DNA from 2 places in the Pseudoflavonifractor sp. MCC625 genome. Region 2 is predicted to be linked to the other one. Evidence: predicted binding sites of a transcription regulator. Region 2 holds the regulator's gene; the other holds the start of a gene.
The links. The regulator HrcA, encoded in region 2, represses chaperone genes, less so after heat shock. The targets are predictions, from matches to a motif close to TGTTAGCACTCNNNNNNNNNGAGTGCTAACA.

Region 1: htpG (molecular chaperone HtpG) is a predicted target of HrcA. The motif match lies at 3,558-3,588, and genes of this name have one in related genera.

The regions. Positions count from the first base shown of each region.
Region 1 covers NZ_WQOJ01000011.1:87,033-92,346, reverse strand. The annotation lists gene rlmB (23S rRNA (guanosine(2251)-2'-O)-methyltransferase RlmB) at 1-721, shown strand, start outside; gene GPK94_RS04575 (hypothetical protein) at 773-3,154, shown strand; gene GPK94_RS04570 (DUF6506 family protein) at 3,191-3,490, shown strand; gene htpG (molecular chaperone HtpG) at 3,633-5,314, shown strand, end outside.
Region 2 covers NZ_WQOJ01000014.1:90,488-95,801, reverse strand. The annotation lists gene dnaK (molecular chaperone DnaK) at 251-2,110, opposite strand; gene grpE (nucleotide exchange factor GrpE) at 2,205-2,762, opposite strand; gene hrcA (heat-inducible transcriptional repressor HrcA) at 2,778-3,836, opposite strand; gene GPK94_RS05135 (MBL fold metallo-hydrolase) at 4,013-4,783, opposite strand; gene GPK94_RS05130 (MATE family efflux transporter) at 4,817-5,314, opposite strand, start outside.

The DNA.
Region 1 (5,314 bases), on a different contig from region 2:
TATTGAAGGCCGCAACGCAGTCATTGAGGCGCTGCGCTCCGGAACCGCCATTGACAAAATCTATATTGCCCGGGGCGAGACTGACGCAGCCCTGGGGCACATTGCCTCGACCGCCCGCGGTAAGGGCGTGGTGGTGGTAGAGGCCGACCGCCGGAAGCTGGACAACATGAGCCGCACCCACTCCCACCAGGGGGTGATTGCCCTGGCCGCCGTGCGGGAGTATGCCAGCGTGGAGGATATTTTGAACGCCGCCCGCGAGAAGGGGGAGCCTCCCCTGATCGTGGTGTGTGACGAACTCTCAGACCCCCACAATCTGGGTGCGGTCATCCGCACCGCCGAGTGTGCCGGCGCCCACGGCGTCATCATTCCCAAGCGCCGCTCGGCCGGTCTGACCGCCATCGTGGCCAAGACCTCCGCCGGGGCGGTGAGCCATGTGCCGGTAGCCCGGGTGCCCAATCTGCCCGCCCTGCTCAAGGAGCTCAAGGACGAGGGAATCTGGGTCTTTGGCACGGCAGCCGACGGGGACCGCCTGCTCTATGAGGCTGACCTGAAGGGACCGGCTGCCATCGTCATCGGCAGCGAGGGGGACGGCATGGGACGGCTGGTGGCCGAGACCTGTGATTTCAAGGTGCGCATCCCCATGAAGGGGAAGCTCAACTCCCTCAACGCCAGCGCTGCCGCTGCCATCCTGCTCTACGAGGCGGTGCGCCAGCGGATGTAAGACCTCCCGCGCGGGGCGCGGAAGCTATTTCAACATAATCAGGAGAAGATCATGTCGAAGGATAACGACGACAAGTTCCATACCGAAGAACCTGAGCTGGAATTTTCTCTGGAGGACATTCTGGCGGAGTACGGACAGGAGTCACAGAAGGAACCGGATGCGCGGACCCCGATCCCCCTGGACCAGTACCGGGACCGGGAAGAGCCGGAGCCGGCCGACCCCACTCCGCCCCGCGGAGGGCGCGGGGGAAAGCGGGCCCGGGGCCATCTGCTGACCTTCCCGGGCCATTCCACCGCAGAGGAGAAGAAGCAGGACGCTGTGGAGGAGCCGGCCCCACCGCAGGAGCAGACACCTGAGCCGGACCCTCCAGAACCCAAGTCTTCAGAACCTAAGTCTCCGGAATCCAAGGCACCGAAACCAAAAGCTCCCTCCGGCGGCCGCCGCCTTGCGCAGAAGCCTGCGCCGGCGCAGAACGCGGAGAAGGCCGGAGATCCCGAGTCCGAGCCCGAGCCGCCCACCCCGGGAGGGGAGGAGCCGGCTCCGGCCCAGCCCCAGAAGAAGGAGAAAGTCGTTCCCTTCCCGGGTGGGGAGGAGAAGGGGCTGTTGGGCCGGTTCCGAAAGCTGAAGAAGCAGGCGGATGCCTACGCGGACCACATGTTTGAGGAAGAGGGGAGCGAGGAAGCTCCCGAGGTCCGCCGGGCAGAGCGGTACATCCCGGGTGTGGATGTGGAGGAACCGGAGGAGGAGCGCCCGCCCCGACGGAAGCGCCGTCCCCCGCCGCCCATCCCGGACACGCCGCCCCAGGAGCTGTTCCGGCGCTATAACCGGGGGATGGGGGTCCTCAAGCTGCGCATCGTCCTGCTCTTTTTGCTGTGTGTGCCCCTGCTCTATTTGTCGGTGGGGCAGGCGGTGAACGCTCCCATGCCCGGGACCCTGGAGGGGAACCACAACCTTCAGCTCTACGCCCAGGCCGCGCTGCTGGGCGCGGCCATGCTGTTGGGGATCGATGCGCTGGGGCGTGGACTGTACCATCTGCTCATCCTGCACGTAGAGCTGGACAGCGTGATGGCCCTGGCCTGTGCCGCCGCCCTGGCGGATGCCCTGACCATGCCGCTGATGGAGGGGAACCCCCAGCGCCAGCCCTATTGTGCCATTGCGGCCCTGGCCCTCGGCTTCAATCTGTACGGATATTACTGTAAGCGCAAGGGACTGAGGGTGGCCTGCCGCACAGCGGCCTCCGCCTCGGAGCCTTATCTGGTCACTCTGGATGAGAATAAGTGGAATGGGCGGGACGCCTATGCGAAATGGTCGGGGGAGCCGGTGGGCTTTGGTCGCCAGATCCAGGCTACCGACGGGGCCCAGCGCATCTACCATATTATGGCCCCCCTCATTCTCCTAGCCTGTCTGCTCTTTTCGGTGCTGGCCTCCATTGGCAGGCGGCGGCCGGAGGATATCCTCTGGTGTCTTTCGGCCACCCTGAGCGCAGGAGCGTCGTTCTCTTCGACGCTTTGCTACGGCATCCCGTGGCGCTCCCTCTCCCTGCGTCTGGCGAAAAGCGGAGCCGCTCTGGCCGGCTGGGACGGGATCACCGGGACCAGCGGAAGCGCAGGGATTCTGCTGACCGATCAGGATCTCTTCCCGCCCGGGACGGTCTCCCTCAACGGGATCAAGATCTTTGGGGATTTCCCGGTAGAGAAAGTGGTGGGTGTGACCGCCACGCTCATCCGGGATACCGGCTGTGGACTGGATAAGATCTTCCACGATCTGCTCCGCAGTCAGGGGGCCATCTACCGCCGCAGCCAGGATTTCTGCTGCTACGAGGGGGGCGGCGTATCCGCCCTCATCCGGAACGAAGTGGTGCTGGTGGGCTCGGCCTCCTTCATGCATCTGATGGAGGTGCCCCTGCCCCAGGGACTGAACGTGAAAAACGCGGTATTCTGCGCCATTGACGGGGAATTGGCCGGGCTGTTTGCCCTGAAATACACCCTGCACGGCACAGTGGAGCCCGCCATCAGCGCCCTGATCAGCAACCGGATCTCCCCGGTGCTGGCCACCCGGGACTTTAATATCATCCCCGCCATGCTCCGCCAGCGCTTCAAGCTGCCGGCGGACAAGATGGAGTTCCCGGCGGTGGAGCGGCGGGTAGAGCTCTCCTCCCAGCGGCAGAGCCACAGTGAGCTGCTCACCGCCGTGCTCTGCCGGGAGGGGGTGGGACCCTTTACCGAGGCCGCCGTGGGCGGGAAACGTCTGCGCCTGGCGGTGCGGATCTCCACGGCGCTGGCCTGTCTGGGGTCCTGCGTGGGCGTGCTGCTCGCCTTTTACCTCACCTTTATGGCGGCGTATGACTCGCTGACTCCCTTTAATCTGCTGGTCTTTTTGGGCATGTGGCTGGTGCCCACCATTCTCATTTCCAATTGGGTAAACCGCTATTAGAGCGGGAGCGGAAGACAGAAAAAGGAGACGGACGGCATGAAAAAGAAATACGCGATGATGATCATGAACGAGCTTCATAACCCGGAGACCGACCATGCCCGGCTGGACACCTCCGCCACCGAGACCCATATCCTCACGGTGCGCAATCCGGAGGAGGCGGTGGCCAAGGCGGTGGAACTGGCCGACGCGGGGTTCGGCACCATTGAGGTGTGCGGCGCCTTTGGAGAAGAGCTGGCCCGGAAGATGTACGACGCGGCAGGGCACCGGCTCACCGTCTGCTATGTGGTCTGTCCCCCGGATCAGCTGGAGGCCACGCTGAAATTCTGGTCGGAGTGACCGCCAGGAGAAATTGTAAACATTCTGGAAACCCCCTTGCAAAGTGGGGCGGGAAGGACTATCATAGGGTTAGCACTCTATAGGAAAGAGTGCTAACCCTATTTTGTTTACGATTTATGTTTTATATGGAGGCGTATATACCATGGAAAAGAAAGCCTTTCAGGCCGAATCACAGCGGCTGTTGGATCTGATGATCAACTCCATTTATACCCACAAGGAGATCTTCCTGCGGGAGCTCATCTCCAACGCCAGCGATGCGGTGGACAAGCTGGCCTACAAGGCCCTCACCGACGACCAGGTGGGTCTGAACCGCTCCGACTTCAAGATCACCCTGACTCCGGATCAGATCAAGCGGACCCTCACCATCTCGGACAACGGCATCGGCATGACCAAGGAGGAGCTGGAGCAGAATCTGGGCACCATTGCCAAGAGCGGCTCCCTCCAGTTCAAGCAGGACATGGCCGCCAAGGACGAGGGCAAGGGCAAGAGTGATGTGGACATCATCGGTCAGTTCGGCGTGGGCTTCTACTCCGCCTTTATGGTGGCCGATGAGGTGACGGTGACCTCCCGTGCCTACGGCAGCGAGGAGGCCTGGCGCTGGACCTCCGACGGCAAGGACGGCTACACCATGGAGCCCTGCGAGAAGGATACGGTGGGCACCGACATCGTACTCCACATCAAAGCCAACACGGAGGACGACCACTACGACGAATATCTGGAGCAGTACCGCCTCAGCGACCTGGTGAAGAAGTATTCGGACTATATCCACTACCCCATCGTCATGCTCATGCACAAATCACGCCAGAAGCCCCGTCCGGAGGACGCCGGTGAGGACTATAAGCCCGAGTGGGAGGACTATGACGAGTGGCAGACCCTCAACTCCATGGTCCCCCTGTGGCAGCGGCCCAAGAGCGAGGTCAAGGAGGAGGAGTACAACCAGTTCTATAAGGAGAAGTACGGCGACTGGGAGGATCCCCTGCGGGTGGTCCATGTCTCCGCCGAGGGCGCGGTGGAATATAAGGCCATGCTCTATATCCCGGCCCATGCTCCCTTTGATTTCTACTCCCGGGATTATCAGAAGGGCCTGCAGCTCTACTCCTCGGGCGTGCTCATCATGGATCAGTGCGCCGACCTGCTGCCCGACCACTTCCGCTTTGTCAAGGGCGTGGTGGACTCTCAGGACTTCTCCCTGAACATCTCCCGCGAGATGCTCCAGCATACCCGGCAGCTCAAGGTGATCGCGGGCAATCTGGAGAAGAAGATCAAGGCTGAGCTCCTCAAGCTCCAGAAGGACGAGCGGGAGAAGTACGAGCAGTTCTGGAAGGCCTTCGGCATGCAGATCAAGTACGGCATCCTGGCCGACTACGGCGCCCATAAGGAGCTGCTGAAGGACCTGCTCCTCTTCTGGTCCTCCAAGGAGGGCAAGATGGTCACCCTGGCCGAGTACCAGTCCCGCATGGCGGAGGATCAGAAGTTTATCTACTTCGCCGCCGGCGAGAGCGTGGAGAAGATCGCCCAGCTGCCCCAGACCGAGCGCATCCGGGACAAGGGCTATGAGATCCTCTACCTCACCGACGAGCCCGACGAGTTCGTCATGAACCTGCTGGGCGAGCTGGACGGCAAGGCCTTCAAGTCGGTCAGCGACAGCGATGCCCTCCCGGAGAGCGAGGAGGAGAAGGCCCAGGCCGAGAAGAAGGCGGAGGAAAACAAGGACGTACTGGACTTCGTGAAGGAGACCCTGGGCGACAAGATCAAGGAGGCCCGCATCTCCAAGATCCTCAAGACCGGCGCGGTGTGCATGACGGCCGACGGTCCGGTCACGCT
Region 2 (5,314 bases):
GCGCCGCGGCCAGCTGCTCAGCCCTCCGCCGGAAATGCCGCCGGTCTGCGCCCGGCCTGTTTTCCGGGCTGCGGACTTCGCTGCTGTCCTGCTTCAGCCCCGGAGCGCTTCTATGTCACGCTCCGATGGGCCTGCGCCACGGCACACTGCACACCGCTGCGCAAAAAACACCTTTGGCCTGCGGCCAAACTGCTTTTTTGGCTGCGCGGTTTGCTGTGCGCCTGCTCCGGCTCCGGAGCGCTTCTGATTCTTACTTCTTATCGTCGTCCACGACGGTGTAGTCGGCGTCCACCACGTTGGGGTCGGTGCCGCAGCTGCCGCCGCAGTCGCCGCTGCCGCAGTTGCAGCCGTCGGCTCCGGGCTGGCCGCCCTGGGGATTGGCCTGCTGATACATCTTCTCAGCCACAGGATAGAACGCCTTGTTGGCCTCCTCGGTAGCGGCCTTGATGGCCTCCACGTCGCTGCCCTTCAGGGCCTCCTTCAGCTTGTTGATGGCAGCCTCCACACTGGCCTTGTCGGCAGCGTCGATCTTGTCCTTCATCTCGTCCAGAGCCTTCTCGGTCTGGTAGACCACCTGGTCGCCCTGGTTGCGGACGTCCACCTCTTCCTTGCGCTTGGCGTCCTCAGCGGCGAACTGCTCAGCCTCCTTGACGGCCTTGTCAATGTCCTCCTTGGACATGTTGGTGGAGGAGGTGATGGTGATGTGCTGCTCCTTGCCGGTGCCCAGGTCCTTAGCAGAGACGTTGACGATGCCGTTGGCATCGATGTCGAAGGTGACCTCGATCTGAGGCACACCACGGCGGGCGGGAGCGATGCCGTCCAGGTTGAAGCGGCCCAGAGTCTTGTTGTACTGCGCCATCTCACGCTCGCCCTGGAGCACGTGGACCTCCACGGAGGTCTGGTTGTCGGCGGCAGTGGTGAAGACCTGGCTCTTCTTCACGGGGATAGTGGTGTTGCGCTCGATGAGCTTGGTCATCACGCCGCCCATGGTCTCAATGCCCAGGGACAGGGGGGTGACGTCCAGCAGCAGCAGGCCCTTGACGTCGCCGGTGAAGACGCCGCCCTGGAGCGCGGCGCCCATGGCCACGCACTCGTCGGGGTTGATGCCCTTGAAGCCCTCATTGCCGGTGATCTTCTTCACGGCCTCCTGCACGGCGGGGATACGGCTGGAGCCGCCCACCAGCAGGACCTTATGCAGATCGCTGGAGGAGAGACCGGCGTCGCTCATGGCCTGGCGCACGGGGCCCATGGTGGCCTCCACCAGGTGGGCGGTGAGCTGGTCGAACTTAGCGCGGGTCAGGGTCAGGTCCAGATGCTTAGGACCGGTGGCGTCGGCGGTGATATAGGGCAGGTTGATGCTGGTGGAGGTGACGCCGGAGAGCTCGATCTTGGCCTTCTCAGCGGCCTCCTTCAGGCGCTGCATGGCGACCTTGTCGCCGGTCAGGTCGATGCCGGTGTCCTTCTTGAACTCGGCGGCCATCCAGTCCATGACGCACTTATCGAAGTCGTCGCCGCCCAGGCGGTTGTTACCGGCAGTGGCCAGAACCTCGATGACGCCGTCGTCGATGTCCAGGATGGACACATCGAAGGTGCCGCCGCCCAGGTCGTAGACCATGACCTTCTGGGCCTGCTCCTTATCCACACCGTAGGCCACAGCGGCGGCGGTGGGCTCGTTGATGATGCGCTTGACATCCAGACCGGCGATCTTGCCGGCGTCCTTGGTGGCCTGGCGCTGAGCGTCGGTGAAGTAGGCGGGGACGGTGATGACGGCCTCGGTAACAGGCTGGCCCAGATAGGCCTCGGCGTCCGCCTTCAGCTTCTGAAGGATCATGGCGCTGATCTCCTGGGGAGTGTAGGCCTTGCCGTCGATGTTCACCTTATAATCGCTGCCCATCTCGCGCTTGATGGAGATAACGGTGCGGTCGGGGTTGGTGATGGCCTGGCGCTTGGCCACCTGGCCTACCATGCGCTCGCCGTCCTTGGAGAAGGCCACCACAGAGGGGGTGGTGCGGTTACCTTCCGCGTTGGGGATGACGACGGCCTCGCCGCCCTCCATAACCGCTACGCAGCTGTTCGTCGTACCTAAGTCAATACCAATGATCTTGGACATAATGTGTTTCCTCCAATATATCGAAATTTATTTTAAACAAAGTGAAAATGGGATGTGGGCCTGTTGTCACGCTCCGGGCCCTCCGCGCTTCTTCTTAGTTTGCCACCTTTACCATGGCAAACCGGATGACCTTGTCACCGGACTGGAAGCCGGCCTGAAAGACCTCCACGACGGTATTTTCTCCGGCGTTTTCGTCCTCCACATGCATCACGGCATTGTGAAGGTTGGGGTCAAAGGTCTGGCCCAGCGCGGGGATCTCCTCGACGCCCAGCTTGGAGAGGACCTCCTTGAGACCATTCATGGTCATCTCCACGCCCTTTTTATAGGCCTCGTCGGCGGTCTCCTGCTTGAGGGCCCGCTCCAGGTTGTCATACACCGGGAGAAAAGCCAGCACGGCGTCCGACTTGGCGCTCTGGTAGGCGTCGGTTTTTTCCTTCTGGGAGCGCCGGCGGTAGTTGTCATACTCGGCGGCCAGGCGGAGGTACTGATCCTCCTTCTGGGCCAGGGTATCCTTGAGCGCCTCCAGCTCCGAGAGCAGAGGATCGGGGGTGTCCGTCTCAGGGGCGGCGCCCTCCGTGACCTCTTCGGTCACGGTCTCCGGCTCCATCTGCTCGGCCTGTTCCACGGCCTGCTCGTTCTCTTTCTTACTCAAAGAGGTTCCCTCCTATTATGTTTCATCGTTGCGTCCGTCCCCGGTGGGAAGTTCTCCCTGGCCAAACAGCCGGGTGAGACCCTCCGCAAAATAGGACAGGCGGGCGGTGATCTTTGCGTAATCCATCCGTGTGGGGCCCACGACTCCGATGATGCCCCGCATGCCGTCCCCAATGTCGTAGCTGGCCATGACCACGCTGGTATCCTTCAGCGCGTCGGCCACATTTTCCGGACCGATGAGGATCTTCATGGGGCCATCCTTGGGAATGGGGAAGCGGGCGGCGTCCTGGTCCTCGGAGAGATAGCTCATCAGGGGCTGGGCCCGTTCCAGATTCTGATACTCCGGAAGCTCCAGCAGATGGGCCAGACCCGCGGTGTGGACCCGACGGTGCTCCAGACCCTCCAGCACCTCCATGGCGAAGGAGACCACCAAGCTGATCAGGCCATAGGCATCACCGGCGGCATGCTGTGCCACCCGCATGAGTTCGGGCGTGATCTCCTCCAGAGTCAGATTGGTAAAGGTGGTGTTGAGCAGGGTGTTGAGCATCTGGAGCTGCGCCTCGGTCAGATCGGAGGGCAGCTGCACCAGCTTGTTGCGCACCAGATTGTTGTCGGTCATGACCACAATAAGGAAGGCGTTTCGCTCCACCATCAACAGGTCAAAGCGCCGGATGGTCACCCGCTCAAACCCGGATGAGAGGGCAAAAGCGGGATAATTGGTGAGACGGGAGACCACCCGTCCGGCCTCGGAAATGACGCGGTCCAGCTCCTGCATTTTGAGACGCAGGGCGCGGTTGATGCGCTCAGTCTCCTGCACGGAGAGCTGGTGCTCTTCCATCAGCTCATTGACGTAGAACCGGTACCCCTGGGGAGAGGGGATCCGTCCGGCCGAGGTGTGGGGCTTTTCCAGCAGGCCCATGGACTCCAGATCAGCCATCTCATTGCGGATGGTGGCCGAAGAGACCGAACGGTCCAGGGAGTCGGCAATGGCCTTGGAGCCCACCGGCTCGGCGGTGGAGATATAGCTTTCAATGATGGCACGGAGAATCCGCTTTTTTCGTTCGCTCAGATCCATGCGCATCACTTCCTTTGCGGCGGATTGGTTTAGCACTCTTTGTACCTGAGTGCTAAAGATAATGTACCACCCTCACCAGCAATTGTCAATAGGGGGGATGTAAATTAAATGTGAACGAAAATCCCGCCTTATGACTTGCATAAGGCGGGAGAGTCTGCTAAAAAAACTGGGCTCTTTTAAAAGGAGAGACAGGTCCCGGTATGGAGCGGTATGAGGCATCCGGGTTCCTGTTGGGCCATCAGATCAAAGGCCGGATGGCCGGTGCAGTGACCGGTACAGATCTGCTCCACCTCCAGCTCCTCGGCCAGCCGGCGGGAGAGGAGGCGCACCTGTTCAGGCTCTACGCCCAGGGAGCCCATCCCGGTCTTGCCCACCAGGTGGAATCCCCCCACAATGGCGTGGACTTTCTGGGTGGGAAAGAGGGCGCGCACCTCGTGGACGATGTGGGCGGCTCCGGCGTGGCAGCAGGAGTTCATCACCACCAGCCCGTGGGCGGTCTCGGCCACCAGGGACTGCTCGTGGGAGACCGCGTCGGGGATCAGGTGGAGCCCGGGGGCCAGAAGCCGGGGGCCGTCGGCCAGATCAAAGCGCCCGGCCCATTTGGTAAAGAGGTCCGGGTCCACACCGGCCGGGCGGCAGGAAGGATCGGCGGTGTCCTCCTGATAGGCCTGGACCGCGGCGGGGCGGGCCAGTACCGGGGCCTGTTGGTTGCGCCGGAAGAAGGCGGAGAACCCGCCGGCGTGATCGTCGTGGCCGTGGGAGAGGGCAGCCCGCTCCACCCGGCTCAGGTCGATGCCCAGCCGGTCCGCGTTGCGCACAAACAGGCCGGAGGTGCCGCTGTCCAGAAGATAGGAGTGGCCCTCGTAGTCCAGGTGCAGGGAGAGGCCGTGCTCGGCAATCAGGTGGTCGGGCGCGGAATTTTCGATGAGAACGGTGAGCCGCAGCATATAGATGCTCCTTTCCGGGGAAGAGGGCGGCGCTCAGGCGCCGGCGCGGGTGATGTCGTTGATCCAGGCGTGGGACCGGAAGCGGAGAATGCCCAGCGTGGACTTGACCAGCTGCTCCACCGTCACGGCCACATAGACCCAGACAATGTTCCAGCGGAGTACCAGGGCGAAGAAGGCGGCCAGAGGAATGGCCACCAGCCACATGGCAGACACGTCGATGATGGCGGCCACCCGGATGTCTCCGCCGCCCCGGAGGACGCCCACAGTGTTGGTGGTATCAAAGGAGCGCAGGGGCATCAGGCAGCCGATGAAGGTGAGGATGATGGTAGCGATCTCCGACGAGACCGGGGTGAGGTGGAAGAGGGGATAGACCACCACCGGCAGCCAGGTGTGGGCCGAGATCACCAGGAGGGTGCCGATCACGGCGCCGCAGAGGAAGGAGATGGTGTCCAGCGCGGCGGCCAGCTCATAGACCGTGGAGCGGCGGCCCGCGCCGATCTCCCGGCCGATGATGATGGCGGTGGTGTTGGC